Regions from separate parts of the Tumebacillus lipolyticus genome, predicted to be linked through region 1. Evidence: predicted binding sites of a transcription regulator. Region 1 holds the regulator's gene; each other region holds the start of a gene.

The links. Region 1 encodes LexA, which represses DNA repair genes until DNA is damaged. Its sites were predicted from a motif close to CGAACATATGTTCG; they were not measured.
Region 2: ruvC (crossover junction endodeoxyribonuclease RuvC) is a predicted target of LexA. The motif match lies at 6,816-6,829, and genes of this name have one in related genera.
Region 3: recA (recombinase RecA) is a predicted target of LexA. The motif match lies at 6,624-6,637, and genes of this name have one in related genera.

The regions. Positions count from the first base shown of each region.
Region 1 is NZ_JBHUIO010000002.1:340,779-350,949, reverse strand. It holds gene ACFSOY_RS01015 (ABC transporter permease) at 1-902, shown strand, start outside; gene ACFSOY_RS01010 (hypothetical protein) at 902-1,579, shown strand; gene ACFSOY_RS01005 (RNA polymerase sigma factor) at 1,610-2,143, shown strand; gene ACFSOY_RS01000 (hypothetical protein) at 2,140-2,991, shown strand; gene ACFSOY_RS00995 (ATP-binding cassette domain-containing protein) at 2,994-3,707, shown strand; gene ACFSOY_RS00990 (methionine gamma-lyase family protein) at 3,743-5,008, shown strand; gene ACFSOY_RS00985 (MerR family transcriptional regulator) at 5,191-5,616, shown strand; gene glnA (type I glutamate--ammonia ligase) at 5,672-7,006, shown strand; gene lexA (transcriptional repressor LexA) at 7,051-7,674, opposite strand; gene fabG (3-oxoacyl-ACP reductase FabG) at 7,896-8,636, shown strand; gene clpP (ATP-dependent Clp endopeptidase proteolytic subunit ClpP) at 8,841-9,422, shown strand; gene ACFSOY_RS00960 (hypothetical protein) at 10,154-10,171, shown strand, end outside.
Region 2 is NZ_JBHUIO010000002.1:1,353,497-1,363,667, forward strand. It holds gene ACFSOY_RS04920 (SpoIID/LytB domain-containing protein) at 1-1,184, opposite strand, end outside; gene ACFSOY_RS04925 (HD-GYP domain-containing protein) at 1,413-2,498, shown strand; gene ACFSOY_RS04930 (anti-sigma factor domain-containing protein) at 2,554-3,768, opposite strand; gene sigI (RNA polymerase sigma factor SigI) at 3,806-4,549, opposite strand; gene ruvB (Holliday junction branch migration DNA helicase RuvB) at 4,638-5,633, opposite strand; gene ruvA (Holliday junction branch migration protein RuvA) at 5,647-6,270, opposite strand; gene ruvC (crossover junction endodeoxyribonuclease RuvC) at 6,267-6,770, opposite strand; gene ACFSOY_RS04955 (ABC transporter permease) at 7,298-8,128, opposite strand; gene ACFSOY_RS04960 (ABC transporter ATP-binding protein) at 8,115-8,816, opposite strand; gene ACFSOY_RS04965 (GntR family transcriptional regulator) at 8,813-9,181, opposite strand; gene ACFSOY_RS04970 (phosphotransferase) at 9,527-10,171, opposite strand, start outside.
Region 3 is NZ_JBHUIO010000009.1:210,866-221,036, reverse strand. It holds gene ACFSOY_RS14970 (DUF3388 domain-containing protein) at 1-50, shown strand, start outside; gene ACFSOY_RS14965 (helix-turn-helix domain-containing protein) at 87-887, shown strand; gene ACFSOY_RS14960 (YajQ family cyclic di-GMP-binding protein) at 1,092-1,583, shown strand; gene rimO (30S ribosomal protein S12 methylthiotransferase RimO) at 1,718-3,064, shown strand; gene pgsA (CDP-diacylglycerol--glycerol-3-phosphate 3-phosphatidyltransferase) at 3,065-3,643, shown strand; gene ACFSOY_RS14945 (competence/damage-inducible protein A) at 3,727-4,980, shown strand; gene ACFSOY_RS14940 (DEAD/DEAH box helicase) at 4,991-6,571, shown strand; gene recA (recombinase RecA) at 6,767-7,813, shown strand; gene ACFSOY_RS14930 (regulatory protein RecX) at 7,824-8,510, shown strand; gene rny (ribonuclease Y) at 8,636-10,171, shown strand, end outside.

The sequences.
Region 1 (10,171 bases):
GGATCAATTTGAGCAAATCGAGCGGATGGTATCCTTTGATCGGGAAGCGATCATTATGGAAAGCATATGCGCACAACGGTCGCTATTTTAACGCTGTTCTGTACAAGGTGTCAGAGCGGGAGCCGAGTCCCACCGATTTTACGGTGAAGATTGAAAGCGAGATGCCGACCAAGAATCCGCTTGTCATGTCGATCGCTCAACAGGATGAAATGACATTTTCTGGGCGAAGCACAGATCTGATACTCCTATCTGGAAATTTGACCGAGCGTTCAGTGAGTGGGATTCGGGTGGTCGCGCACCCCGATCTGATTGAACTAGCGGTAAAGCGAGTGGAAGAAAAAGTGTCTGGCTGGAAATTTCTTGAGCAATGGTTGGGCGATGAGTTGGTCCCACAAACTGTATTTGTGATCAGTGCCCCTGGTTTTGCCGACCCAGTATATGATGATCCGCTGGTGCAAAAATGGGGAGCGTGGGCGTTGCGCATCAAGGAAGAGAACTACTACTACAAGACCGATTATCTGGTGCAGTTACCGTTTGCGAACGGTATGAGCTGGGGGGAAATATCCAAGCCGGCTTATGATCGAGACCTTTTCGTACAGGCGATGAAGTGGGTGGTGCGCAATCATTTTCAGGACAGGGTCACGCACACTCATTTTGCCGATTTCTATCGAGAGAGCAGCTACTGGACTTCCACTTCGGCTTCTGGTTCGCAAGACAACGCTGTTCTGCGCGAGCGAGTCGAAAAGTTGATCGATGTTCTAGGCGAGTATGACATAAAGGACAGGACAGAATTTAAGCGAGTGGTCAGCTTCTTGTACAAACAATTTGATCGTAGCAAAACACCGGATGAGTTTGATTTGGAAGAAGCGTTAAAACTTTATCGACAGACTGAAGAATTATGATGAATGGACTGATAGCTCGTCATCTACTGTTCTGGCGACTCTTTTTCCGCTCGTGGTCAGCTTACGGAATGCTCGCTCTCTTTTTGCTCACTGTGTATGCGACTGGTAGATTGGGACAGCTTGAGCGTGATGCGATTTCCCTGCTCTATGAAACAGTAGGTGTTTTGTTCCTGATCTGCTACATGCAGTGGTCGAGTAAAGTTGACTTCGATTCGAAGTTTTTAGAACTGATCTTCACTTATCCGCAATGGCGATGGAAGGTACTCCTTGAGCGTTTTCTGTTTGGCTGGGTGCTGTTCTCACTCACGATGTGTTTGCTTTCGGTGGCGTATTCCTTCCAGATGTCCCTTCCGATTTGGAAGGAGCTCCTGTTTGTCATGCCTGTATATCTAGCCTGTACCGGAGTCGTGGGATTGGGAACAGTGCTTGTGAAACACTCGCTGGGTGGATTGTTGCTCGGGTTGATGTTTTGGCTGTTTTTTGCTTTGGCAAGAGGCTTGCTCGGGCCTTTTTCGGGAGTGATTCTTCACTTTACTGGGGTCAGGTATTTTGCTTTCCATCATGAACTTGCTAGCAGCAGTGACACTTGGATTTTGTACAATCGACTTTTCTTTCTCTTGCTTGCTTTGCTCCTCGGGACAGCGACGATCGTTTGGTTTGCAAGAAAGGAACGCTAGGGGGGACCCGCTTTGCAGGATGAAGAATACATGTTGGAACTTGCGTCAGGCAACGATGCGGCGCTCGACATGATCATCATTCGGTACCACAAGCCGCTGTTTGGGTACCTTTATCGGCTGACGCTCGATGAGAAAGTAGCGGAAGACTTGGTGCAGGAGACGTTTGTTGCGATCTATCAACAGGGGCAGCAGGGGATCGTCCCGCAAAGGTTTAAACCTTGGTTGTATAAAATTGCAACCAACGCTTGCAAAGATTATTGGAAGAAGGCTTCTTTTCGAAAAGAGTCGCTGCAAGCGCCGCCTCGTGAACAAACTTCACAGGTTGCAAATCTAATCGAAAGACAAGTGGAACGTCAGTGGATGATCGATGCGTTGAATCAACTGCCGATCATGTATCGCACCGTTTTGTACCTGCGCTTCTATCAAGATTTGAAGTATAGCGAGATTGCCTCAGTCGTCGATTTACCGATCAATACGATCAAGACGCAAGTCGGCCGTGGGTTAAAAAAATTGGAGTGCATCTTGCGAGAAGAGGACATACGAGCGGAGGTGGGTAGAAGGTGAAGGATCAAAATCCGTTTTTTGAGCTTGAAGAGGAAGAGGTTTTGGAGGAAGAACTAGAAGAGTTAGAGCGCAGTTGGAGCGGACGCATGGAAAGATTCACGATTCCGGTGCCGACTTTGGAGCAGAGCTTACAGCTTATTTCTAGCGTAAAAGCAAGTGTAGCTCCGCAACAGACAGCATTGCGGGCTGAACTAGAAGCCTATCATCGGGAGCGACTGACACTGCGCAAGTTGTGCAACCTCTTCCTTGCTCAGTGGAACGTATATGGAGGTCGCAGCTGGCTGTTGACAGCGTTGCTGATGGCTCTTTCAACAGTCGGCACCATCACATACCTGCCGCTTGAGCCTCCAATCTTCGTGCTGATCAAATGGGTAAGTTTAACAACATTGATCATGATTCTTTCGGTCTCCTATGCTTTTTGGCCAAAAAATGAGGGAATGGAAATCTTGGAAAAGTTGAGCGCTTACACCCTGATGCAACAATTGAGTGCTCGCTTTGTACTCGTGGTCGGATTTCATATGATCGTTTCTGTACCATTGGCATCGCTGATCGGTTCAGAAAGCGCATCAATCGGTGGACTTTTGTTGTCATGGTCGATTCCAATGCTATTTTTCGGTGTCACCTGTTTCGTCATTGCCACTTTGTTGTCTACAAAAGCTGCGATCGGCTGTTGTCTCTTGGTATGGTCGATTGAGGTGCTGTTTCATGAACATTTAAAAGTCTTCGACCTGTTCTCAGCACCTGGTGATCTGTATTTTCTTGAATCCAGATGGGTAGCATTCGGGATCATCTTGCTGTTGCTCAGTCTCTTTTACAACAAAAAGCGATGGGTGGGAACGAGCGTTTGAACATGCGGATTCTGGTAAAGAGCGTTGGGTACAGCATCGGATCGATGACGATCTTAGATCAGATTCAACATACCTTTACGACGGGGGTCACTTTTGTGATCGGCCGCAATGGAGCTGGCAAAAGCTCGTTGCTCAAATTGCTGACCACAGTGATCCCGCCGAGTTGCGGGGAGATTCTGTTCACTCAGTCGAGCATACAACCACAGTTGGGAAGGCATCGGAAAGTTTTATCAATCGAAGAGGTGCGCAGATTGATCGGCTATTTGCCTCAAGAGTTCACCGGCTATCCGCAAATGACGGTTGAACAATTCATAAAAAATACGGCAATCCATAAAGGTATCCCCCCTTCGCGGGTGAGAAGTCGAGTCGAAGAGATGATCACAGGCACTCGCTTGCATTCTCTGCGCAAGAAAAAACTCCGCCATCTATCCGGGGGTGAATTGCAAAAGGTCGGACTTATTCAAGCGGTGATTCACGACCCTCCGATCTGCATCTTGGATGAGCCGTTCGAACATCTAGACCTAGAAGAGATGCTCTACTTTCGCCATCTGCTGCAACGGTTGTCGCAACATTCGGTCGTGATCATCAGCACACACCAGATTGAACAGATCGATCTACTGGGGACAGCCGATGTGATGGTGATCGAAAGTGGTGCGTTGAGAGCGAGTGGAACCGTTCAGTCGCTAGGAGATCTGCACCGATTTTTTATGGTATAGTGAAAAGGACGTTTTAGAGATGGGAGAGACGTGCTTTGTCCTTGTTGCAACTCTTACAAAATCCGACTTGGCTTCAGCTCACCGCCAAGATTGAAAAGAAGATTTCCGAACAGTTTGCTCTGATCGACGATACGGTCGTCTACAACCAAGCGAAGATGCTCCAAGCGTTTCAAGAGGAGCGGGTGAGCGATTTTCATTTTGCCTCTTCGACCGGGTACGGCCATAACGACGCAGGTCGAGAAGTGCTTGAGCGCGTCTATGCGAAAGCGTTCGGAGCAGAATCTGCATTGGTTCGCCCACACATCGTCTCGGGAACGCATGCGATCGCGCTGGCGCTCTATGGTGTTTTGCGCCCAGGCGATGAGTTGCTCTACCTGACAGGCAAGCCGTATGACACGTTGGAAGAGGTGATCGGCGTCCGCGGAGAGTCGGGGGAGGGGTCGTTGAAAGAGTATGGTATCTCCTTCGACTCGGTGCCGCTAAAAGGCGATCAGGTCGACTACGAACTCGCTGCAAAGCGGATCAAACCGAACACGAAGATGATCGGCATTCAGCGCTCGGCGGGCTACTCGTGGCGCTCCTCCTTTTCGGTCGAGCAGATCGGGGAGATGGTGCGCTTCGTCAAAGGGATCAAGCCGGATGTGATCGTCTTCGTCGACAATTGCTACGGCGAATTTACGGAGCGGCGTGAACCGACAGAAGTGGGCGTAGACCTGATCGTCGGTTCGCTGATTAAAAATCCTGGCGGCGGCTTGGCGCACAGCGGTGGGTATGTAGCTGGACGCGCCGATCTGGTGCACCGCGCTGCCTGCCGTCTGACGGCGCCTGGCATCGGAGCGGAGCAGGGCGCGATGCTCGGAACCAACCGCACGATGTTCCAGGGGTTCTTTTTGGCACCCAACGTGGTCGGGGAAGCGGTGAAAGGTGCCGTCTTTGCTGCTGCGCTATTCGAAGAGCTCGGATTGGTCACACATCCAGCCTCCACAGCGCCGCGCACAGACATCATCCAAGCGGTTCAGCTCGGCACGCGGGAGAGGTTGATCTCGTTTTGCCAATCGATCCAAGCGGCAGCCCCGGTCGATTCGCATGTCAAGCCGGAACCGTGGGCGATGCCCGGCTACGCGGATGAGGTGATCATGGCGGCAGGAGCGTTCATTCAGGGCTCGTCGATCGAACTGTCTGCCGATGGACCGATTCGCGAGCCGTACATCGGCTATCTGCAGGGCGGTCTGACCTATGCGCATGCGAAAGTGGCTGTGCTTTCTGCAGTTGCAGCGCTGAAAGAGAAAGGACTGCTGTAACAGTTGTCATACGGAACATCAGAAAAGACCATGTTAAAAGTGACGTCAGTCGCTTTGAGTATGGTCTTTTGCTGTTGGCCGGTGAGCCAGAAAAAAATCTATGTCAGATTTCCTTACATGCGTTGACACCTATCCTTGACACGGCATATAATATGGCTATCACAGGAGAGGCGTTGATGTGAATGAACGATGAACTCAGACGCAATCTCGCCCTTTTTCCGATTGGCATCGTCCAGAAGCTAACCGATCTCACTGCCCGGCAAATTCGCTACTATGAGCAACATAACTTGGTACAGCCGGCGCGCACAGAAGGAAATCAACGATTGTTTTCCTTTAATGACGTGGAACGCTTGCTCGAAGTCAAGCGGCTGATCGACCAAGGGCTGAATATTGCAGGGATCAAGACGGTGCTTGGGCCTGCCAAGACCGCTTCAAGCCTCCTGCCTGATACAAAGAAAGAACAGGCGGAGAGAGTGGCTCAAGATGCGAAACGCGATCTGACCGATCGCGAGCTTCGCGAAAGGTTGAAACAGGAAATGCTGCGTCGTCCGGGCATGCAGGGGCACAACCCGTTTAATGCTGGCGATCTGTCGCGGTTTTTCCACTAAAACAATATAGAGCATTCATTCCTATGAGGGTGGAGCCTAAGGAGGAGAACCAGAAATGAACTACAGCACAGAAGACATCAAACGCATGGCGAAAGAAGAGAACGTGCGGTATATCCGCCTGCAATTCACCGATCTGCTTGGCGTCATCAAGAATGTAGAGATTCCGGTGTCTCAGCTTGACAAAGCGCTGGACAACAAGATGATGTTTGACGGTTCCTCCATCGATGGCTTCGTTCGCATCGAAGAGTCCGATATGTACCTGTATCCGGACCTGAACACCTGGTTGATCTTCCCGTGGGAGACAGAGAAAGGCTACAAGGTAGCCCGCCTGATCTGCGACATCTACATGCCGGACGGCACCCCGTTCCCAGGCGACCCGCGCTCCACCTTGAAGCGCGCGCTGGAAGAGGCAAAAGCGATGGGCTTCGACACGATGAACGTAGGTCCGGAACCGGAGTTTTTCCTGTTCAAGCTTGACGAGCAAGGAAACATCACGACTGAGGTGAACGACCAAGGCGGATACTTTGACCTCGCACCGGTCGACCTCGGTGAAAACTGCCGCCGTGAGATCGTGCTGACGCTGGAAGAGATGGGCTTTGAGATCGAAGCTTCTCACCATGAAGTCGCTGTTGGCCAACATGAGATCGACTTCAAATACACAGATGCTGTCACCGCAGCAGATAACATCATGACCTTCAAGCTGGTGGTGAAAACGATCGCTCGCAAGCACGGCCTGCACGCGACGTTCATGCCGAAGCCGATCTTTGGCATCAGCGGCTCGGGCATGCACTGCCACCTGTCCCTGTTCAACGGCAAAGTGAACACGTTCTTCGACGACAAGGATGAGCTGGGCTTGTCTCAGACGGCAAAACATTTCCTGGCTGGCGTGCTGTTGCATGCTCGCGGCTTTACTGCGATCACCAACCCGACGGTCAACTCGTTCAAACGTCTGGTTCCTGGCTATGAAGCGCCTTGCTACATCGCATGGTCTGCGAAAAACCGTTCGCCGCTCGTTCGCATTCCGGCATCGCGCGGTCTTTCCACCCGCATCGAGGTGCGCAACCCAGATCCGGCGTGCAACCCGTACCTCGCGTTGGCTGCGATGCTGCAATCAGGTCTGGATGGCATCCGCCGCGAACTGCAGCTGACAGACCCAGTGAACCGCAATATCTACGTGATGAACGAAGAAGAGCGTCTCGAAGCTGGCATTCACTCCTTGCCTTCCTCGCTGAAAGAGGCGATCGATGAGCTGTTGGCTGACGAGGTGATCGTCAAAGCGCTCGGCGAGCACGTGATCGCGAACTTTGTGGAAGCGAAGCAAATCGAGTGGGATATGTTCCGCACGACCGTTCACGAATGGGAGCGCACGCAGTACCTGACCACATACTAAACAGCAAAAGCCCCGTCCGATGGACGGGGCTTTTTATCGTTCAATCACATGATCTCTCTGAAAACGCCGATCACTTTGCCGAGGATGGAAACGTTTGCATAGCGCATCGCTTCCATGGTCGGATTCTCCGGTTGCAGGCGGATATGATCAGCTTCTCGATAAAACCGCTTGACGGTCGCTTCGTCATCTTCGGTCATCGCTACGACGATCTCGCCGTTCAGGGCGGTCGCCTGTTGGCGGACGATCACGAGATCGCCATCATAGATGCCCGCATCGATCATCGACTCTCCGACAACGTTTAGCAGGAAGACGTTGTTGTCACCGACAAAACGGGTCGGCAGCGGGAAATAATCCTCGACATTTTCGATCGCGGTGATCGGCGTGCCTGCGGTCACGCGGCCGACGATCGGCGCCATCACAGTCGAATATTCAAAGCGAGAGTCGGTCGACTGATCCAAGTCGAGCACTTCGATCGCTCGTGGCTTGGTCGGGTCGCGGCGAATCAGCCCCTTCTGTTCCAAGCGTGCCAGATGGCCGTGCACGGTAGAACTGGAAGCGAGACCGACCGCTTCGCCAATCTCGCGAACGGACGGTGGGTACCCTTTGTCTTTTACTTCTCTCTTGATGAACTCCATGATCTCTTGCTGACGCTTCGATAGCTTTATCATGTCAAATACACTCCTCGACTACAGGGTATGAGTAGGTTATCAGAATGAGAAAATATGTTCGCAGATTGATTGTTGAAAGAATTATACCACAGGTTGGTAATAGATACAAACGTAAGTTCTTATTTTCTCAATGCTGGCGAGCGTTCGGACAGTTTCCGCGCATGTGAGAAGGTCGTGCTATAATCAAAGCATCAACATATAAATGCAAGGGGGAGTGGCAGATGCGGTTAGCCGATAAGACTGCGATCATCACCGGCGGGGCAAACGGGATCGGAAAAGAGACGGCGCTGCTGTTCGCCAAAAACGGTGCGAAGCTGATCATTGCCGACTTTGATGAGCACAGCGGAACCTCGACAGTCGAAGAGGTTCGAGCGCTCGGTGCACAGGCGCATTTTGTAAAAGCGGACGTATCGGCTGCAGACGATGTGAACCAGCTCGTTACGCGCACAGTCGAAGCTTTCGGCCGCGTCGACATTCTGGTGAACAACGCGGGCATCACGCGCGATGGTTGGCTGGTCAAGATGGAACAAGCACAGTGGGAACGGGTGATCGGGATCAACCTGACCGGCGTCTTTCTCTGCACGCAAGCGGTGGCAGGGGTGATGATCGCCCAAGGGGAAGGCGTGATTCTAAACGCGGCGTCTGTCGTCGCTCTGTACGGGAACGTCGGCCAGACCAACTATGCGGCGACGAAAGCGGGCGTGATCGGGATGACCAAAACGTGGGCGAAAGAGCTCGGGCCAAAAGGTGTGCGGGTCAACGCGGTCGCCCCGGGATTTGTTGCGACGGCGATGACCGAAAAGGTGCCGGAAAAGGTCTTGCAGCTGATGAAGGAGCAGACGCCGTTGCGCAGGCTCGGTCAACCGCGAGATATTGCCAACGCCTATCTGTTTTTGGCATCAGATGAGGCGAGCTTCATCAATGGTGCGGTGCTGTCTGTCGATGGAGGCTTGAGCTTCTGAACGGATCGATCGGCACAGCAGTCTCATTTTGACAAAGATTGAAGAACGTACTACTATATTTTTACGATGCGCAAAGTATTGCAAAAGCGCGAGGTGAACAGGGAAATGCGACGGGGCAACCTGTCAGGTCGTTTTTCCAGATAAATGGTTGTGCTGCAAAGCCTTGCTACATAGTTTCGCGCATCGACAGGGAGGTACATACTGATGAATCTAGTTCCGTACGTCGTGGAACAAACCAGCATGGGAGAGCGTTCCTATGACATCTACTCACGGATGTTAAAAGATCGCATCATCTTCTTAGGTACCGAGATTAACGATAACGTGGCCAACTCGATTATCGCACAGTTGCTGTTCCTCGCGGCTGATGATCCGGACAAAGACATTCATCTCTACATCAATACACCGGGCGGTTCGACGTCTGCCGGCATGGCGATCTATGACACGATGCAATACATCAAACCTGATGTATCGACGATCTGCCTCGGCATGGCAGCCTCGATGGGAGCTGTCTTGCTGGCAGCAGGCGCAGATGGCAAGCGGATCGCACTGCCGAACGCAGAGATCATGATCCACCAGCCGCTCGGTGGAGCACAGGGGCAAGCGTCCGACATGGAGATTCAAATGGAACGCATGCTGCGCACGAAAAAGCTGTTGACCACCGTCCTTGCTGAGCGCTCCGGCAAGCCATATGACAAAGTGGCGTCCGACATGGATCGCGACTACTGGCTGTCAGCCCAGGAAGCGCAAGAGTACGGCTTGATCGACAAGGTGATCGAGAAGCTGTAAGGCACCACACCGACCACCGTGAGCGGATCCACCGCTTGCGGTGGTCTTTTCGTCTTCCTGAGGAGCGAGGTTCGGGCAAGGCAGGAAGCTGATCTTGCGGTGAGATTGTGCTACACTCAAAGTGAGGTGAGAACAAAATGATCATCGATGTGAGCGACGTTGCGGTGGAGCGGATGAAGGAAATGCTGGCCGAAAAGGATGGCGAGCAGTTGGGCGTGCGCATCTATGTGTTGCCGGGCTGAGGCGGTCCTACCTATAAATTGGCTCTGGATGAGCCAACACACAGAGATACGCAAGTGATGGAGTCGGGCATTTTGTTCCTGTTTGGCGCGAAGACGGCGACACTCGTACAGGATCTTGTGATCGATTATGAGGAGAGCGAAGGATTTTCGATCTACGATGAAAGCATCCCGAGCTCACAATGTTGAGCGACTTTCGCTGGAAGTACATAGAAATATGATCGATCACGCATCGATTCTGATCGATCGCCCCAAGACCTCTTGAGCGGAGGTCTTTTTTTTGTAAAATCTGTAACCAAATGCGGGGAATGCTCGTCTATATAAAGGAAGGAATCGTTGCTGAAACTGTGAGAGCGAGAGGAGGGCCGAATTCGATATCTCATCGATTCCCTGCACAATATGGTGAATGATCGAGAATTTGACTCGAACCATAGATCGAAAGGACGAGCAAGGCGGTATTTCTTGGATCGAACGCGAAGGAGGCGATCGAGGGTGGATATGGCGAACTGG
Region 2 (10,171 bases), 1.0 Mb from region 1:
GAATAGAGCGCTTCGATCAAGGCGCCATTTTTCATCAGCACCTGACCCATCGTCTCCTCGACCGCCCGGTTGGTGTCCTGCGCCTCGCGACCATAGCCGCGGTACGCCTGATCCCATACATCGTCCGAGATGTCGGCGACTCCCCAGCGGTTGCCGCCGATCTTGCGCACCGCATAGGTGCGCGCAGCCACCGCCTGCGCCTTGAGCGCTTCGAGCGGCCAGCCTGATGCCATCTCTTGCGGCAAGACGCCGTACAGGTACTCATCGAGCGGCACATAGTTGATCACGTGCGGCTTCTCATTGTAGCCCTGAATCAAGATCGCGCCTCGATATTCGCGCGCCTTTTCCATCACCTTCATCACCGCAGGGGTGCCTGTCGGGACAAACGCCGTCTCCGCGACGGATGAATTCTGAATAAAATGGGGGATCTCCATCCCGGAATAGGCGCTCCGCTTGATCATCAGGTAGTCGGCAGGCGCATAATCCGCCTTGCCATATCCCCCGCCCAACCGAGCGTTTAAGCTGTCCAGCTCCGCAGCTGATCCCTCATTGCCGATCCACACTTCCCACGAACCGTCTTTGCGCACGAGCGGGTAGGCGTCAAACCCTTTGCCGCGCAGTTCGCTCGCCTTCGCCTCCGCCGCGCTCTGACCGGCCAGCTTGCCGGTCGTCAGGCGATTGTAACCGCGAACTTGAGGGGAGCCGATGCTGGCAAGCCTCGCCTTGGCAGCGTCCGCCTGCGTCCGATATTCATAGTAGCCGCTGATCACCTGATAGCGCTTCTGTCCGGAACGAGTCTCGACAAAGATGTCATATGAGAGTCCAAGCCCATCGATGCGATCTGCCACGCCTTGAGCTTCCCCCAAGGTGCCATACTCGCCGACCTGCACAAAATAGTTATCCAAAGAGTCCTTCACCACGCCTTGCGCCGTATAGCGGGCTGTGAACTTACCACCCGTATAAAAGCCCACCTGCAAGCCGCCTCGGCCCTGCAAGGTCACAGTGTCGGTCGTCGTGTTAAACGTACTGTTCTTCATCATCAGCCCCACACGAATCGGGGTCGAACCGCTCACCGCTTCTGCGGATTGCATCATCGGCGTCTGAATCAAGCCGCCTGCCATCGTGACAGCGACCAGACAGACGGAAACCTTTTTCCAAGCAGCATAGATTTTCGAGGTGCTCATGATCGTCTCCTCACAATAGAAATCTGGTTCTTGCATTGCACGTTAAGGTACTATCGTTCGACATTTGGTGCGCTTTTCCTGCCCTCTGTCCAAAAGCTTGCCAGATTCGTCCCGCTCGAAAGCGGCAGTTTGGAAGAATTAAATTGTTTGAGAAGATGATAGACACTGAGCTGTCAATAAGTCTATAATACTAATGTAAAATCTAAATTTTCAGGGAGACGGTGCTGCATGCGATTAGCCCCCGTATCACTGAGTCTGGCAGATGCGGTTCTCGCCAAGCCAGTGCTCGATGAAAAAGGTATGATCCTCGTCGGTGCTGGGGTCAAGCTCTCCGAACGCATGATCACGCGTTTGAAACAGCTTGGAGTCTCCAGCCTTTATATTGAAGATAAGCGTACAGACGACATCGTGATCGTCGATGCGGTGTCTGATGAAACCCGCAGACATGCGGTCAACACCGTTTACAACTCGATGTTGCAGATGATCGATTCGGAGCGAGGCGCTCGTCGCGCTTCCCGCCCGCAGATCGGACGCGAAGTATCGAAAGTGTTCCAAGACATCCTCGCCGATTTGAAAGCGAACTCGACCGGCCTGATCAACCTGGCGAGCATCTTTACGGTGGACGGCTACCTCTATCATCACTCGGTCAATGTCGCCATCCTCTCCACCGCTGTCGGCCTGGCCAAAGGCTATGGGCAAAAGGAGATCACCGAGATCGGCATCGGCGCTCTGCTGCATGATATCGGCTGTACAAAAGTTCCACAGGAAATCCTCAACAAGCCTGGCCGCTACTCCGATCTCGAATATGAGATGATGAAGAAGCACTCCGAGTGGGGATTTGAGATGTTGCGCGAACAGGATGGCATCTCACTGCTGTCTGCGCACATCGCCTATCAGCACCATGAGCGCCTCGACGGCTCTGGATACCCCCGCGGATTGCAGGGCGAGGAGATTCACGAGTATTCGCGGATCGTCGGCATGTGCGACGTATATGAAGCGCTGACCTCCAAGCGCTTTCATCGAGATGCTTTCTTGCCGCATGAAGCGCTGGAATTTATCTTGGGCGGCGGCACCGGGCTGTTCGACCTGTCATTGGTGCGCCTGTTTGCGAAAAACGTCGCCGTCTACCCGATCGGCATGACGGTCAAGCTCAACACAGATGAGACGGCCGTCGTGGTCAGCCTCAACCCCGAATACCCGCAGCGCCCGGTCGTTCGTCTGCTCAGCGACGAATATGGCCGTCGCTTGGACAGCCCCTACGATATCGACCTGACCAAAGAGCTCACGATGATGATCGTCAGCTATAACGAATGACGAGACAAAACCCCGAAGCGAACGCTTCGGGGTTTGTCTTGACCACAAGCAAAAACTAACGCCTCTGCTCTTTTTGGTCGTTGTTCTTGCGATCTTGATTATTGGGCGGGTCAACCTTGCTCTTCTTGTCGTTCCCACCCTGATTGCGTGACGTTCCTTGCTTCCACTCGCCCGCTCTGCCATCCCACTTCTTCGGCTGAGGGGACTGTGTCTTCCAATCCTTTTCACGCTGTTGCTTCTGATCGCCTTTTTCCAGATTGTTCTTGTTGCTGTTCTTCCACTCCTGCTGTTTGCCAACCTGCCACTCTTGCTTGCCGTTCTGCTTCGAACTTTTTTGCTCCTGCTGGCGGTTGTTCACATTGCTCGGAACGACGTTCGGCACTCCCTGTGACGTCCCTTTCGCCTTGTCTTTCACTTGGCGGTTCCAGTCGTCCAGTTGCTTGCCGCCCTTGAGGTCGCGCAACACCTCGCCAAGCTTTTGACCGCGCTGATCGACCAACTTGCTGATCGACTTGTTTTTCATCTCTTCAAGATCGACCTGAATCCCGCTTTGCATCGCTGCCAAGTAGAGCGCATATTTGCCTGCAGACAGGCCTGCGCTCTGTGCGGATTCGCGCACATCTTTGGAGACGACGATGCCGCCTACCTCCACCTGGTCGCCAGCGCTCTTCATGATCGATTCCACATGTGCGACCAGCTCGCTCTCCACCTTGTTCAAGTTGAGATCTTCAGTCAGCAAATCATCTGCCACCGCCGGAGATGCAGTGATGATCACTTCCGTCTTCTCCTTGAGGTATCCTCGCGAGCGAGCGATTTCGGCCAGCTTCCCAACCGCATCTTCAACCGCCATGCTCTTGAGCGTCTGCCCTTCGAGAATCTCCTTCGCCTCATCGTTCAACGGAACTGCTGCGACCACCCGTCTGTGATTGTCAATCGAAAGTTCAATGCTCGGATTGATGTCAACCGTCACATACGCATATGCGGTTGGCTCCGAAAAGAGCGCGGTGCTCGTCCAAACGCTCGCAGCGAGCAATACGGTTGCGGCGATCACGCCCGTACGCTTCCAAGCCGTGTTCCAAGTTCGCTTGTACCAGGGGAGCGGCGTCAGGTTGCGAGCGCTCGCACTTCGGTTCACCACCGCTTCCGGAACATCGATCTCCTGCCCCACGACCATCCCGTCCGCCCACGGAATTTTTAAAAACTGGCGATCCTTCGTCATCACGATGACCAGATCGCCTGCCACTTGCATGACAATCCCTTTCCTCTGCATCAACGGCCCCCCTTACGTAAAACCGTACGAACTACATCTACACGATGTAGTCTTGCAACATATCAAATTCGCCGATCAGAATGATCGAGACGGCGATGATATACTTTCGCTGTCGCTCGATCGTCTTGCGGCTGACTCTGACATGTTTCATCAATGATTTGAGCGGCAGCGATTTCTTCGTCATCAGGTAGTCGCAAAACTCCTGTTGCGAGGCGATCACCTTGGCGACCTCCATCGCGTTCTCACGAGCGTCCTGATGCTTGGGCGACAGATCGACCAGCTCTTCCATCGAGATATCAAACTCCATCAACAGTTGGGCAAACTTGAGGATTTCGTCTCGTCTGGCCTCGCTCTCGATCGATCTTTGGTGTTCTTCGACAGACTTTTGCACCTCGACATAGTTGATCACGTTCTCCTCTTCATCCTGCACTTCAAAGTCGGAAAACGGCACATCGCGATGCTTGGCCTGCTTCGAGCGAAAATAGTCGATCAAACGCCGTTTGATCACCGTGTCAGCAAAGCTGAGAAAACTGGTGCCACGATCCAAGTCGAAACGTTCGATCGCCTCATTAAATGCGGCAAGCGCAATGCTGAACTCATCATCCTGTCCACGGCGAATATACCGTCCCGTCGCTTGGGAGGCGCTTTTTGCTACAAAAGGAATGTACTCCCGCAGCAATTGGTTCCTTGCCTCTTCATTCCCGTCGCGTGCCTTCATCAACAACTGATTGAGATCTGATGTCTCCTCCGATTTTTTGCGTCGGAACGGTAAAATCCCCACCCATTCCACCTCGCTTGTTATAGGATTCGTACACCTTGTTGCTTTTGAGGGCATCGAAAGAAACTTCAACAAATCTGTTGTGGAATCGTCACTCCGGATAGCTCAGTCCAAAATGGTGATACCCGTGTGGCGAGACGATTCTGCCTCTAGGTGTACGTTGAATAAACCCGATCTGCAGCAGGTATGGCTCATATAGATCTTCGATCGTATCCGATTCCTCGCCGATCGTAGCGGAGATCGTGTCCAGCCCGACCGGTCCGCCGCCAAACTTCTCGATGATCGTCAGCAACAGCTTGTGATCGACCTCATCAAGCCCTTTGCTGTCCACCTGAATGAGCCGGAGCGCATGATCGGCCAACTCTGCTGTGATCACTCCGTCGCCTCGCACCATCGCAAAGTCGCGCACTCGCTTGAGCAGTCTGTTGGCGATCCGCGGAGTTCCTCGCGATCGCTTCGCCAGCTCCGCCGCACCATCCGGCACGATCGGCACGCCCAGAATCTCCGCTGTGCGCGAGATGATTTTTTGCAAGTCAGATTCATCATAATATTCGAGGTGGCAGACGACGCCAAACCGATCGCGCAGTGGAAGCGAGAGCATCCCCGCGCGGGTGGTGGCTCCGACGAGAGTAAATGGCGGCAGATCGAGGCGCACAGAGCGCGCTGCCGGCCCTTTGCCGATGATGATATCAAGGGCGAAATCCTCCATCGCCGGGTAGAGCACTTCCTCGACGCTTCTGTTCAAGCGATGAATCTCATCGATAAAGAGCACATCGCCTTCCTGGAGATTGGTCAAAAGCGCAGCCAAGTCGCCCGGTCGTTCGATCGCAGGTCCAGAGGTCACGCGGACATGGACGCCCATCTCGTTGGCGATGATGTTGGATAGCGTCGTCTTGCCGAGGCCGGGGGGGCCATACAACAGCACATGATCGAGCGCTTCCCTGCGCATCTTCGCCGCTTCAATATATACTTTCATGTTGTCACGCACTTTGCGTTGCCCGATCATCTCGTGCAAATAACGCGGGCGCAGTGTTTCCTGATCGCCATCTTCGTGCAGTGGCTGCGAGGTCACGAACCGATCTTCCACGAAATCTCTCTCCTTATTGGCGCATCATTTGCTTCAGAGCGAGCTTAATCAGGCTTTCGAGAGGAGCACCTTCAGTAATCTCATCCGCAAGGCTGCGGACAGCCTCATGCGCTTCTTTTTCAGTATAGCCAAGACTTCTCAACGCTTCATGCAACTCGACGCCCAGGCCTTTTGGAGCAGTCGCCTTGGCGAGCGCCTGATGATCGGCAAGCGGCGCAACTTGCAAAAGTCCTGCTAGATCGTCCAGTTTCTCCTTGAGATCTAGGATCAATCGCTGTGCCGTCTTCTTGCCGATCCCTGGCAGCTTGGTCAGGTAGTTGACATCCTCTGCGCGAATGGCAAAGATCAGCTGGTCGGGAGTGCCCGCGCCGAGAATCGCCAGTGCTACTTTCGGCCCAATCCCGTTCACCTGGTTGAGCCTTGTGAACAGTTCGCGCTCTTCTCTCGTGCGAAACCCGTATAAAAGGTGAGCGTCTTCCCGAACATGATGGTAGGTGAACAGGCGATGTTTCTCCCCTTCTTTCAACTGAAACGCTGTCGTTCCTGTCACAAACACCCGATAGCCGACTCCGTTCACATCGACGACGAGATGATCGAGTTCCGCAATCGCGATCGTTCCTTCCACAAATGCGATCAATGCCCCATCTTCCTTTCCACAATGCTTTTCAGCGGAGCTGTGTGCGCATGGGTGATCGCCACCGCCAACGCATCTGCCGCATCATCAGGCTTGGGAGGTTTGGCGAGCCCGAGCAACATGCGGACCATCTCTTGAATCTGCTTCTTCTCCGCCTTGCCGTATCCGACGACAGATTGTTTGACTTGCATCGGGGTATATTCGGCGACTGCAAGCCCTGCTTCGCGAGCGGCGAGCAACACCACCCCGCGCGCTTGTGCCACATCGAGCGCAGTTGTCACACTCTTGGCGAAAAAAATCTGTTCGATCGCCAGCTGATCCGGCTGATGCCTGCTGATGATCTCGCGAATCGCGCCATATATTTCGACCAGCCGATCGGGAATCGGCGTGTTCGGTTTCGTCTCCACACATCCGTACTCCACAGGTTTTAATCGGTTGCCGATCAGATCGACCACTCCGAACCCGGTTCTCCCGTATCCGGGGTCGATTCCAAGTATCCGCATGCTGGCAATTCCTCCTTCTAAGTTCGGTAGGAATGTATTCGATGCCGAACATACATTTCCTTTTTAACATAGAACCATGCAGAAAGCTATGGCAGTATCAGGTAGACATAATGTTTTTGCATCTATTTTCTTTCTCTCGATCCTCTCATTTTGCACCAAGATTTGGATCTCCTTTTTTTCAAATATTTTCTAATGAAGTTGAAACTTTTGATCCGCTTCATCCGTCTATATAAGTGAAGCGACTTTTGAAAGGGGCGATGGTGTCTTGGTTGCTGAGGTGATCGCTTTAGTTCTGTTAGTAGGGGCTCTCGGTTTTGGGTTGACGATGATCGCATCGATCGAAGAGGAGAATATCAGCGACGACTCAGACCAGGTCACCAACGTGTGATAGACAGGATGACCGCGCAGGTTTTCCAGCGTGAAAGTGTTGCGCGACAGCATCAAATGAAAGAAAACGCCAGGGAATCTTCGGGGACATGCCCTAGATTCTCTGGCGTTTTTTGTTTCTTGAGATGATCGATCCAGACTCACTCCACCCCTACTCTTCTTTCCAATAGATACAAGCTCCCCCCGAAGAACAGGAGGCACAGCAGCAGGATGACAAGAGATGTCAGATTGCTAGAAAGAGCTAAGATCGATGCGAACAACCCGACAAGGAAGATGAAAAATGTCATCAACAGAGAATGCTTGCGGAAGTATTTCCCGAGAAATGAGCCCAAGCTTCCCCAAAATAGCAGCAGGCACACCAAGATCAAGAGCAGAGAGATCAGCAGATTGGACAACGCCAAGATCGATGCGGTCAACCCGACAAGAAAGATAAAAAATGTCATCAAGAGCGAGTACCGTTTGAAGCATTTCCCGAGCAATGAACTGAAGAAACATAAAAAGATCAGACAGGTGGTGAAGAGAAGCAACCCTCCGACAAACAGAATGTTCGACCAATTGAAAGCGATCAGCGGTTCGGCACGAAACAGCAGCCCTTCACTCAACCAGTTTTGAATGCTCAAACCGATCAGCATGATCGCAGCGATCAGCAGCGCCTCCACGAAGATCGAGATGTATTTGGCGAGCAGCAGTTGGGCTCGCGATACGGGGAGCGACAACAGATGATAGATCGTGCGATGTTTCCATTCTTCCCGCCACACTGAGAAGCAGTTCAGCAAAGGAATGAGCAGCACAGCAACAAAAACGGCGATATTCAGAGACAGCACAAACTGGAGCCCATCTTGCGGAATGTTGAAGAGAGCAGGCAGAAGAGCAAGCACTGCGTTTAGGAGCACGATCGTTCCCAGCGTGACGAAGATCGTATTTCTGCGATTTCGCAAGTCTGTTTTTACTAAACGTCTAAAGGCGAGCATGATGATACACCTCTTTCAAGATTTCGAGCAATGACTTGCTTTCCGCCAGTTTTAAAGTCTCCACATTTCCTTTGAGCAAGAGCTTTCCATCGTCTAAAAACAAAATTTCATCGAGCAGGGCTTCCACTTCTGACACTTCATGCGTCGCGATCAGGATCGTTTGCTCTTCTTCTAAAAAATCTTCCATGATCGCATGGGCGATCTGCTCTCTCGCAAAAGGATCAATTCCGGAAAACGGCTCATCTAAAAGCAAATATTTCGCTTGTCTGCTCAAAACCAAAAGTAATTTGATCTTGGCCCTCGTGCCTTTCGAAGCCACTTTGATCAACGAATCTCGCTTCAAGTGTAAATAATCGAGCAGATGATCCGCCTTTTTCCCATCCCAATCTGGATAAAGATCTTGCATATAGCGCATGATGTCAGATAGTTTCATCCAAGGGTACCAAGCATCGAGATCGGGGAGAAAAGCGAGCCGCTCTCTCGTCGAACGACAGGGTGATTTCCCGTCGATGGTGATCTTTCCACGATCCAAATGCAAAAGTCCAGCCATCGCTTTCAGCATCGTCGATTTCCCAGCGCCGTTCGCTCCTACCAGCCCGACGATCTGTCCGGCCTCGACAGAAAATGATAGATCATCTAAGGCGATCTTGCTTCCGAACATTTTTGCAGCTTGCTCGACTTTGATCATCTTGACGCTCCCCTTTCCAGATACTTTTTCATCGCCGCTAAGATTTCGCGATCCGATTTGCCGAACGATCGCAGCGTTTCGATACTTTGGCTAACAGCATGATGCAACGCTTCTTCCCGCAAGGATTCGAGCAGTTCCACATCGCTCGTCATAAAGCTCCCCTGCCCTCTCGCAGTGACGATCAACCTCATCTCCTCCATCTCCCGATACGCCCGTTGAATGGTATTTGGATTGACCCCCAGCTGTTTGGCAAGCTCGCGTCGTGAAGGGATCTCTTGGCCTAATTTATAGGTGCCATTGATGAACTTCAATTTGATGTCTGCAATAATTTGGGTATAGATCGGTTCCTTTTGATTAAATTCCATCGCGTCCTCCATGTTGAAAAACCGTGTTACTGTATTAGACATCTAATACAGTAACACGGTGACTTTTTCCTGTCAAACCACAGATCAGCAAGAAGAGATAGAGCTACAGCAGAGATCCATTGATCATCTTGATAAAGCATTTAGGGGATTCGGTGAATTTATCGGTGAATCCAGCTGTTCAATTAACAAAACAGCAGCACGGCAATTTTTTCATATCAAACTTTAGCAGCTTTGCGCCTTTGCGAGAATCGACCTGAAATCGACAAGGTCGCTTTAGCAAAAAATAAACAGACCCAAGCGATCTTCTGCGCGATCGCTTGGGTCTGCCGTCGAGGCACGATCTGTCTATCGAAGCTTGGCAAGCCGTCTCTCCTCCTGAGCGGCCGCCCAGCGCAGGCGAGTGAACAGCGCCTTTTTGTCGCCGCTCTTGCCAAACTCGTACCATTCGCGAACCACGAGCGAAGGATAGTTCATCAGGACATCCAACACGCGTCGATTGTCTTGACAAAGCGGCATCCTGCGGTCATACCGCTCGACGATCTCTTCGATCAATCCCGGCTCATATCCGTTCACATAGAGCGCATGATTGATCATCTGATAGAGGTCGTGCACCCGAACGTCTGTCCCCGCGAGATCAAAGTCGATGATGGCAGCCGATCCGCCCTGCCAGATAAAATTGTGCGGGGCCGGATCGCGATGACAGAGCACGCCTCGCCTTCGATCTCGCTCCAACGCCTGCAGACTCGGTTCTGCCAAGTCGCTGACCGCCTGCAGCGCCCGCTCTTCAAAAGGGCGCCACAGATCGCGCAACGAGGTCGCGCGCAACGAGGCTGCCCGCGCCCGCTCCAAGCGGTGGCGATACTTATCGGAAAGCGAAGGCACGCGCAGCAAAGACGGCCGTTCCACCTGTTTCGTGATCGACACGCGGTGCAGCTCGGCCAGCGCTTCGGCGGCCGCCAAGCGCTCCTTGCCGCCCTGCAGCGACACATG
Region 3 (10,171 bases), on a different contig from region 1:
TCACCTACCAAATGATTCAGACCGGATTTTCATCCTTCGATATCAGTTAAGGAAGAAGGCAGCAAAGACTCGAAGGAGGTATCAACGTGCAGGAACTCGGAGCTGAGCTCAAAAGAATTCGTGAGCAAAAAGGATATACGTTGGAACAGATCCAACAGGCGACCAAAATCCGCACCCGCTATCTGGAAGCGATCGAAGCTGGCGAGCTGTCGGTGATGCCTGGCATCGTCTATGCGCGCGGCTTTATCAAAAGCTACTGCGACTACCTCGGGGTCGATGGCCAAGCGATGCTCGAACAATACGGTCTGGCGGTCGACAAAGATGACGAGCAGGTGGAACCTGTGCGCGTCAAGCGGAAGGATCGAAACATCGGCAAGGTCGGTTCGTTCAACACCCGCCTGTTGCCGCAGGTGGCGATGGTGGTCGGCATCCTCGTGGTCGCTGCGGCCGTGTATGCCGTCTTGGTGAACCTGGAGGAAAAAGGGGTTAGCAAAGACCCGGCAGAGACGCAGTCGGTCGAGAAGCCGCAACAGGTGGAGACGCCAACGCCTGCTCCCGACCCTGAGCCTGAACCGCCGAAGCAGACGACTGCTGTGCAGGAGGCGCAAAAGGCGGCCAATCAGACGACCTATCAAGTGACCGGCACCGATTCGATGACGATGGTGCTCGCCACCACTTCCGATTGCTGGCTCGAAGTGAAAGCGGACGGAAAAGTATTGGAATCGGGCATCGTCAAAGCGGGCGAAACGCGCACTTGGAAAGCGAACCAATCGATCTCGCTCTTGACGGGGAAGTCGAAGTTTATCACGATCAAGATCAACGACCAGGCGGTGCAGATCGAGCCGTTCTTGCGCGGCTATACGTACCTGTTCAACCTGAAATCGTAGTTCTGGCGGCGAGTGACCAACGCTGTTTCTCCCTGTGAACCGAAACGAACGTGTGTTCCTTTAGCGAATGTACCTATTCTACCATCGACTTCTCGAATTTAAAAGCGGGAAGTCGATTTTTGTCTGGGAGCTCTTTCCGCCCGCGTGTGAACTTTTGTGTTATACTTGTAACGGAATCAAGCTCGTGACAGGAGGTACTTACATATGGCGAAAGATGCATCTTTTGACGTGGTGTCAAAAGTGGACTTGCAAGAGATGGACAACGCGGTCAACCAAGCGAACAAGGAGATGACCTCCCGCTTTGATTTTAAAGGAAGCAAAAGCTCGATCGAGCTGAAGGGGGAGGAGATTCTGCTCGCCTCTGACGATGAGGGGAAGCTGAGAAGCGTCGTCGACATTTTGGAGAGCAAGGTGATCAAGCGCGGCATCTCCCTGAAATCGCTCGACTACGGCAAGGTGGAGCCGGCAGCAGCGGCGACCGTTCGCCAAACGGTGAAGATCAAGCAGGGGATCGATCAGGACAACGCGAAGAAGGTCGTGAAGCTGATCAAGGACTCCAAGATCAAGGTACAAGCGTCTGTGCAAGGGGATGCGGTTCGCGTCTCCGGCAAGAGCCGCGACGACCTGCAGGCGGTCATTCAGCTGCTCAAAGGGTCTGATATACCGCTCGATCTGCAATTTACCAATTACCGCTAACCGTTGGTAGCGCCGATTTGGAAGACTCCGCACAAGGGCGGAGTCTTCTTCCTATCATTTTGACACCATTTGTCCCTTCGTTTATACTTATGGCAGAATGCCAAGCTTCGCTTAGGCTTTGGAGGATAGGCAACGTGACCGAAAAAACAGTACAAAAAGTGCATTTTGTGACGCTTGGTTGTGAAAAAAATCTCGTAGATTCGGAAGTTATGATGGGCATTGTCAAAGGCAAGGAGTATCAGATCGTCGATTCTCCTGAGCAGGCAGACGTGGTCGTGGTCAACACCTGCGGCTTTATCGACAATGCGAAGGCGGAGTCGGTCGAGACGATTTTGACCATGGCTCAGTTAAAAGAGACGGCCCATGTAAAGTCTGTGTTGGTAGCAGGTTGCATGGCACAGCGCTATCAGGATGAGCTGATGACCGAAATTCCTGAGATCGACGGCATCGTCGGGACTCAGGATCTGATTCGCATCGACGAATTGATCGAAGAGTCGCAGACCGGCAATCGTCCGCGCTATTTTTCCGCGGAGAATCCGATCTACCTTTATGATGAATCGACCCCGCGCGTGCATACGACGGGCGGTTCCTCTGCCTATATCAAGATCGCGGAAGGGTGCAACCATTCCTGCACGTTCTGCATCATTCCGAAGATGCGCGGCAAGTTTCGCTCGCGGCCGATCGAGTCGATCGTCAGCGAGGCGGAGCAGTTGGTCGCACAGGGTGTCAAAGAGATCGTTTTGATCGCGCAGGATTCGACCGACTATGGCATCGACATCTACAAGCAGCGCCGTCTGGCCGATCTGCTCGGAGCGCTCGATGCGGTGGAAGGCTTGCAATGGATTCGCCTGCATTACGCCTACCCAGGATTCTTCACCGATGATGTGATCGATGCGATGGCGCGCTTCGGCAAGGTGGCGAAGTATATCGACATGCCGCTGCAGCATTCGGAAAATCACATTCTGAAGGCGATGCAGCGCCCGGGACATCAGGCCGGCGTCAAGAAGCTGGTACAAAAGATTCGCGATCGCGTGCCGAACGTTGCGCTTCGCACCTCGTTTATCGTCGGGTTCCCCGGCGAGACGGATGAAGATTTTGATAACCTCTGCAGCTTTGTTCGCGAGCTCGCATTCGATCATGTGGGCGTCTTTACCTATTCGCCTGAGGAGGGTACCCCTTCCGCAGAATTTGGTCAGCAAGTCCCCGACGAAGTGAAGGAACGCCGCTCGAACATCCTGATGGAAGTGTGTCGCGAAGTGGCGGCAGAGCGCCAGGCTCGCCACGTAGGTCGAGTGCTCGATGTGCTGGTTGAGAAATATGATGAAGAAGACGAAACGATTCGCGTGGGGCGCACGCAATACGATGCGAAGGATATTGATGGTCTCGTCTTTGTGGCGAACAGCGATGCGTCGGTCGGCGATATGATCCAAGTTCGCATCACTCACGCTTATGATTTCGACCTCTCGGGGGAGGCGGTCTGATTGAAATTCAATCTGGCTAACCGCATTACATTAGTCAGGATTTCATTAGTACCGATCGTCATGTTTTTCCTCTTGGTACGCCTTGATCTGGGAAAGTTTACGCTGTTCGGTCATCAGGCGAGCTGGTCCGACCTGATCGCCGCGCTGATCTTCATCATCGCGGCGGTGACCGACGGGCTGGACGGCTACATCGCTCGCAGCCGCAAGATGGTGACCGATTTTGGAAAGTTTCTCGATCCCTTGGCAGATAAGCTGCTCGTGTCTGCCGTGCTGATCTCGCTGGTCGAGCTGGTTCGACTGGACGCATGGGTGGCGATTCTCATCATCTCCCGCGAGTTTGCGGTGACTGGCCTTCGCCTCGTCGCCGCTGCGAACGGCACGGTCATCGCAGCATCCAAGCTGGCAAAGTGGAAGACGACCTTGCAGATCGTCGCAATCGTCGCCTTGATTCTCAACAATTTTCCCTTCTCCACGCTCGATTTCCCCTTTGATCAGTGGATGGTCTATGCGATGGTCATCGTCACCGTCTGGTCGGGTATCGACTACTTTGTAAAAAACAAGCAGGCGATTCAAGAATGAGGTTGTGTTGCTGGTAGCCGAGAGGATCTTTCCCTTGGCTACTTGTTTTCTTTGTCAATTCCATGAGGAAGGACTGAGACGATATGAGAGCAGAGATACTCGCGGTCGGCACCGAGCTGCTGATGGGGCAGATCGCCAACACCAACGCTCAGTATCTGTCGCAACGACTGGCGGAGATCGGGGTCGGCGTCTACCACCACACGGTGGTCGGCGACAACTTCGACCGAGCGACGGCAGCTTTGCAAACGGCGAAAGACCGCGGAGCGAACGTGGTGATTTTGACCGGTGGGCTGGGTCCGACAGAAGATGATCTGACGCGAGAGGCGGTCGCTTCGTTTGTTGGCAGAAGCTTGAGAACTTCAGACGAGATCGTCGAATATATTCGAAGCTTTTATACATATCGTGGACTTGAGATGCCGGAGAACAACAAGCAGCAGGCGATGGTGATCGAGGGGGCAGCAGTGCTGCACAACCCGCGAGGAACCGCTCCTGGCATGTATCTGGAGCATGACGGGTTACACCTCTTCCTGCTGCCCGGGCCGCCGACAGAGATGCGCCCGATGTATGAGGAGCAGGTGCAGACGATCTTAAAGCGACTGCAGGGGGCGAATGAAGTCGTCTTCGCTTCGCGATTTTTACGCCTGTTTGGCATCGGCGAGTCGGCGATGGAAGAGCGGATCGCTGACATCATCCGCACGCAGAGCAATCCGACGGTAGCGCCGTACGCATCGGAAGGGGAAGTGAAGATTCGCCTGACAGCGAGCGCCGCCTCCGAGCAGGAGGCGCAAGCGTTGATCGTGCCGATCGAGAAGTCGATTCGCGACCGCATCGGCCCGTACATCTACGGCATCGATGACGAGTCGCTCGAAGTAAAAGTTGGCCAACTGCTTCGCGCGCAGGGGCAGACGCTCGCAGCTGCTGAAAGCTGCACAGGCGGCTTGATCGGCAAGATGATCACCGATCTGTCAGGTTGCTCCGATTTCTTTTACGGCAGTTTGGTGACCTACCACAACAGCGTGAAGCGGAGTGTCTTAGGTGTGGAAGAAGCGGTGCTGAGCGCGCATGGTGCGGTCTCTGCCGAGTGCGCTGTACAGATGGCGGACGGAGCGCGCCAGGCGGCAGGAACCGATTGGGCGATATCGGTGACGGGGATCGCAGGACCGGGTGGCGGCACGGATGAGAAGCCGGTCGGTCTGGTCTACATCGCCGTTGCAGGCCCGGACGGGACGACGGTCAATCAACACCGCTGGAAGCATGGGGATCGCACGCAGATCCGCTTGCGAGCGGCCAAGACGGCTCTGCACAGCTTGATTCAACGTCTTCAGAACGAAAGGTGATCATACGAAAATGACAACATTTCTTGAACTGAACCTGAACAAAAAGATTCAACAGGCGATCAGCGACATGGGATTTGAAGAACCATCTCCGATTCAAGCGCAATGCATTCCGGTCGTTCTCACCGGAAGCGACGTGATCGGCCAAGCGCAGACCGGAACGGGCAAGACGGCGGCGTTCGGCATTCCGCTGCTTGAGATGGCGGGCGCTAGCAAGCATGTGCAAGCGCTGATCTTGACGCCGACTCGGGAGCTGGCGATTCAGGTGGCGGGCGAGCTCCGCAAGATCGCCAAGTACAAGCGCACGCGCACGCTGCCGATCTACGGCGGGCAATCGATCGGCTCGCAGATTCGAGCGCTGCAGCAGGGCGTGCAGATCGTCATCGGCACGCCAGGGCGGATCTTGGATCATCTGCGGCGGGGGACGCTGAAGCTCGACAAGCTGAAGACGCTGGTGCTCGACGAGGCGGATGAGATGCTCGACATGGGCTTTATCGAGGACATCGAGGCGATCTTGAAGGCGACGCCGGCCGATCGCCAGACGCTGCTCTTCTCGGCGACGATGCCGCCAGAGGTCAAGAGCTTGTCGAAGCGCTACATGAAGGAGCCGGAGAACGTGACGATCAACCGCGGCGAGGTGACCGTGCCGCTGATCGAGCAGGTGTATTACAAGGTGCTGGAGCGAACGAAGCTTGAGAGCATCTCCCGCATCATCGATTCGGAAGAGGTGGAGCTCGGCATCATCTTCTGCCGCACCAAGCGTGGGGTGGATGAGCTGACAGACGCGCTGATCAGCCGGGGATATCTGGCCGATGGATTGCATGGCGACCTGTCGCAAGCGCAACGCGATCGCGTGATGCGCAAGTTCAGACACACGGAGATTCAACTGCTGATCGCAACAGACGTGGCAGCGAGGGGGATCGATGTTGAAAACGTCACGCACGTGATCAACTTTGACATCCCGCAAGACCCGGAGTCGTATGTGCATCGGATCGGTCGCACCGGACGAGCAGGCAAGCGAGGCTTGGCGATCACGCTGGTCACGCCTGCTGAGTTCAAGCTGCTGAAGATGATCGAGAAGGTGACTAAGGCGAAGCTTGTCTCCAAGGAGGTGCCGTCTCTCGCCGACGTGGCGGAGCGGCAGACGGAGATCTGGCGCGATCGCTTGGTGCGCACGATTCAGGATGGGAAGCTGGCCTCCTATCGGGCGATCCTCTCAGGGCTGGTCGATGAGTTCGATCCGCTCGATCTGGCAGCTGCGGCGCTGAAGCTGGCGAGCGGGGAAGACTTCGAGGCGCAGGACGCCGATTACAACTTTGGCGAGACGGGCGGTGCGCCCGGCATGGTGCGCTTCTTTATCAACATCGGTCGCAGCGCCAAGGTCGGCCCGAGCGATCTGGTCAAGCTGATCTCCGAAGAAGCGGGCATCCCAGGCGGGGCGATCGGCAAGATCGACGTCTTCGAGAAGTTTACGTTCGTCGAGGTGCAGGAAGAGTCTGCTCCTTTCGTCTTTGAAGCGCTGCGCAAGTCGCGGTTGAACGGCTCGCGAATCAACCTTGAGCCGGCTCGTCCGCGCGAGCGAGTGAAACGATAGCAGAACTCATCAGTCCCTGTTCGAGCGGGGACTGATTTTTTCGAAATCGACGAGAACAAACGTTTGCTTTTTCTCGGCAGATGCAGTACAATGAAAACAGGGATTGGAGAATCAACCACGAATCATCAGATTTGTGAGAGGAATAGAATAAGGGGAGTGTAACCATTGTCTACCGATCGTAAAGCTGCTTTGGATATGGCGTTGCGCCAGATTGAGAAACAGTTCGGAAAAGGTTCTGTCATGCGACTTGGGGAAGCAGCTTCCAGCTACAACGTGGAAACTGTCTCTACTGGCTCTTTGGCGGTTGATATTGCACTTGGTGTCGGCGGGTTCCCGCGCGGTCGAATCATCGAAGTATACGGCCCTGAGTCCTCCGGTAAGACGACCGTCACCCTGCATGCGGTCGCAGAGGTGCAACGCATGGGCGGCCAAGCTGCTTTCATCGACGCAGAGCATGCGCTCGATCCGGTTTACGCGCAAAAGCTCGGTGTCAACATCGACGACCTGCTGATCGCTCAGCCGGACACGGGGGAGCAGGCGCTTGAGATCGCCGAGGCGCTCGTGCGCTCCGGTGCGGTCGACATCATCGTCGTCGACTCGGTCGCGGCGCTCGTTCCGAAAGCTGAGATCGAAGGCGAGATGGGTGACTCTCATGTCGGTTTGCAGGCGAGATTGATGTCGCAGGCGCTGCGCAAGCTCGCAGGTGCGATCAACAAGTCGAAAACGATCGCGATCTTCATCAACCAGATTCGTGAGAAGGTCGGCGTCATGTTCGGCAATCCGGAGACGACCACCGGCGGCCGGGCGCTCAAGTTCTACTCGACGGTGCGTCTGGAAGTGCGCCGCGCAGAAGTGCTCAAGCAGGGCAACGACATGGTCGGCAGCCGCACCAAGATCAAGGTGGTCAAGAACAAGGTGGCGCCACCGTTCAAGCAAGCGGAGGTCGATCTGATGTTCGGTGAGGGCATCTCCCGCGAGGGCACGCTCGTCGACATGGGCACAGACCTCGACATCGTCAACAAGTCGGGCGCTTGGTACTCCTACGAAGGCGAACGCCTCGGTCAAGGTCGAGAGAATGCGAAGCAATTCTTGAAAGACCACCCTGAGATCGCCAACAAGATCGACGGGCAGATTCGCGAACACTACCAAGTGGGCAAAGCGGTCGCTCAAGAGTTCAAAGCTTCGGCAGAAGAGATCGCAGATCAGGAAGCGAACGGCGATCTGCTCGATCTGGAACTGTAAGGCGATTTGGATGCAAGATAAAAAGCAAGGGCAACCGGAATTTCGGGGCGGTCATGTGACCGCCCTTTCTGTGCAGAAGGCAAGTCCAGATCGTCTCAACCTGTTTGTCGACGACCAATTTTTGATGGGATTGCGTCGGGAAGTGGTGCTGCAGCACCGCGTGAAAAAGGGACAGGAAGTGACGGTCGAACTGCTGCAGGCGATGTGGCGGGACGAGATGCTCTACAAGGCGAAAGATCTCGCCGTCAACTATCTGTCCTATCGGCACCGCTCGCAAAAGGAGATGCACGACTATCTGTCCGGCAAGGAGCTGTTCGACGCAGAGTTGGTGCGGCAGACTTTGGAGTGGCTGGTCGAATACAAATATCTGGACGACGATCAGTTTGCCAGACAGTGGGTCGAGAGCAGGATGCGGAGTCGCCCGCGCGGCAAGATGATGCTGCGCTGGGAGCTGAAGCAGAAGGGGGTCTCATCCGATCAGATCGCCGAAGCGATCGAGGAGATCTGCGATGACGACTTGGAAGTGGAAGGCGCACTGCGGCTGCTGCAGAAAAAAAGGGGTCGAAATACGGCTGAGATTTCATTCGAAGAGCGGAGAAAGCTGGCGCAATATCTGGCGCGGCGCGGCTTCACCACCACTGTGATCAAGGAAGCGCTAAAGCGTTTCATATCCCTCGCCAATCTTGACAATGATTGACACAGAGGATAGAATTAATCTTGCGTATAAACAGCTTATTCGGTCTCAGTTGACAGTAGCTTCGCATACCGGGTTTGCGTCTGACATGCTTAGATCCTATATTGACTGAGCAAGGAGGCGCCACCATGGATTCCTTACTCCCGATCTTGTTATCGGTGATCTTCTTGGCCGTAGGTCTCGTTGGAGGGTATCTGATTCGCCGCAACATCGCAGAGGGCAAGTTAGCTGCTGCGGAATTGCGTGCAGAACAGATTCTGGACACTGCAGCGAAGGAAGCCGAGGCGAAGAAGAAGGAAGCAATTTTAGAGGCGAAAGAAGAAGTACACAAGCTACGTTCCGAAGCTGAAAAGGACACCCGTGAACGCCGTAACGAGATTCAACGTCTCGAACGCCGCCTTTTGCAAAAAGAGGAGACGCTCGATCGCAAAACAGAATCGATCGAAAAGCGTGGGGACGTCTTATCGAATAAAGAACGTATGATCGAGGAGACCAAAGAGCGAGCAGAAGCGTTGCTTCGCGAACAGGTTGCAGAATTGGAGCGCATTTCTGGTCTGACCCGCGAAGATGCTCGTCAATTGATCCTCACCAATGTGGAAAATGAGTGCCGTCACGAAGCGGCAATCATGATGAAAGAGATTGAACAGCAAGCGAAAGAAGAGGCTGAAAAGAAGGCGAAGGAAATCATCGCAACCTCGATCCAGCGTTGCGCTGCCGACCATGTCGCCGAAACGACCGTCTCCGTCGTCGCACTGCCGAACGATGAGATGAAAGGTCGCATCATCGGCCGGGAAGGCCGAAACATCCGTGCGCTGGAGACGCTGACAGGCATCGATCTGATCATCGACGACACGCCAGAGGCTGTCATTCTCTCCGGTTTTGATCCAGTACGCCGAGAGATCGCACGGGTCGCATTAGAGAAGTTGGTTGCTGACGGGCGTATCCACCCGGCCCGCATCGAGGAAATGGTGGAAAAGGCTCGCCGTGAGATCGACGAGCGCATCCGTGAAGAAGGTGAGCAAGCGACCTTCGAGACGGGAGTTCATGGAATTCACCCCGATCTGATCAAAGTTCTGGGCCGTCTTAAGTATCGTACAAGCTACGGTCAGAACGTTCTCAAACACTCGATTGAAGTTTCCCACCTCGCAGGTCTGATGGCTGCAGAGTTGGGGCTAGATGTACAACTTGCGAAGCGAGCTGGTTTGATCCATGACATCGGCAAAGCGATCACTCATGAGGTGGAAGGCTCGCATGTTGAAATCGGGGTAGAACTTGCGAAGAAGTACAAGGAACACCCGATTGTGATCAACGCAATTGGAGCGCATCATGGCGATATTGAGTTTACCTCGCCAATCTCGATGCTGGTCGCAGCGGCTGACGCATTGTCTGCTGCACGTCCAGGTGCGCGTCGTGAAACGCTTGATATCTACATCAAGCGTCTTGAAAAATTGGAAGAGATCGCCGAGTCTTTTGACGGCGTAGAAAAGTCATATGCCATTCAGGCTGGACGTGAAGTTCGGATCATTGTCAAACCTGAGCAGATTGACGACGCAGAATCGGTACGCGTTGCAAGAGAGATTTCCAAACGAATCGAGAATGAACTCGATTACCCTGGACAAATCAAAGTTACGGTCATCCGGGAGACCCGAGCCGTCGAATACGCA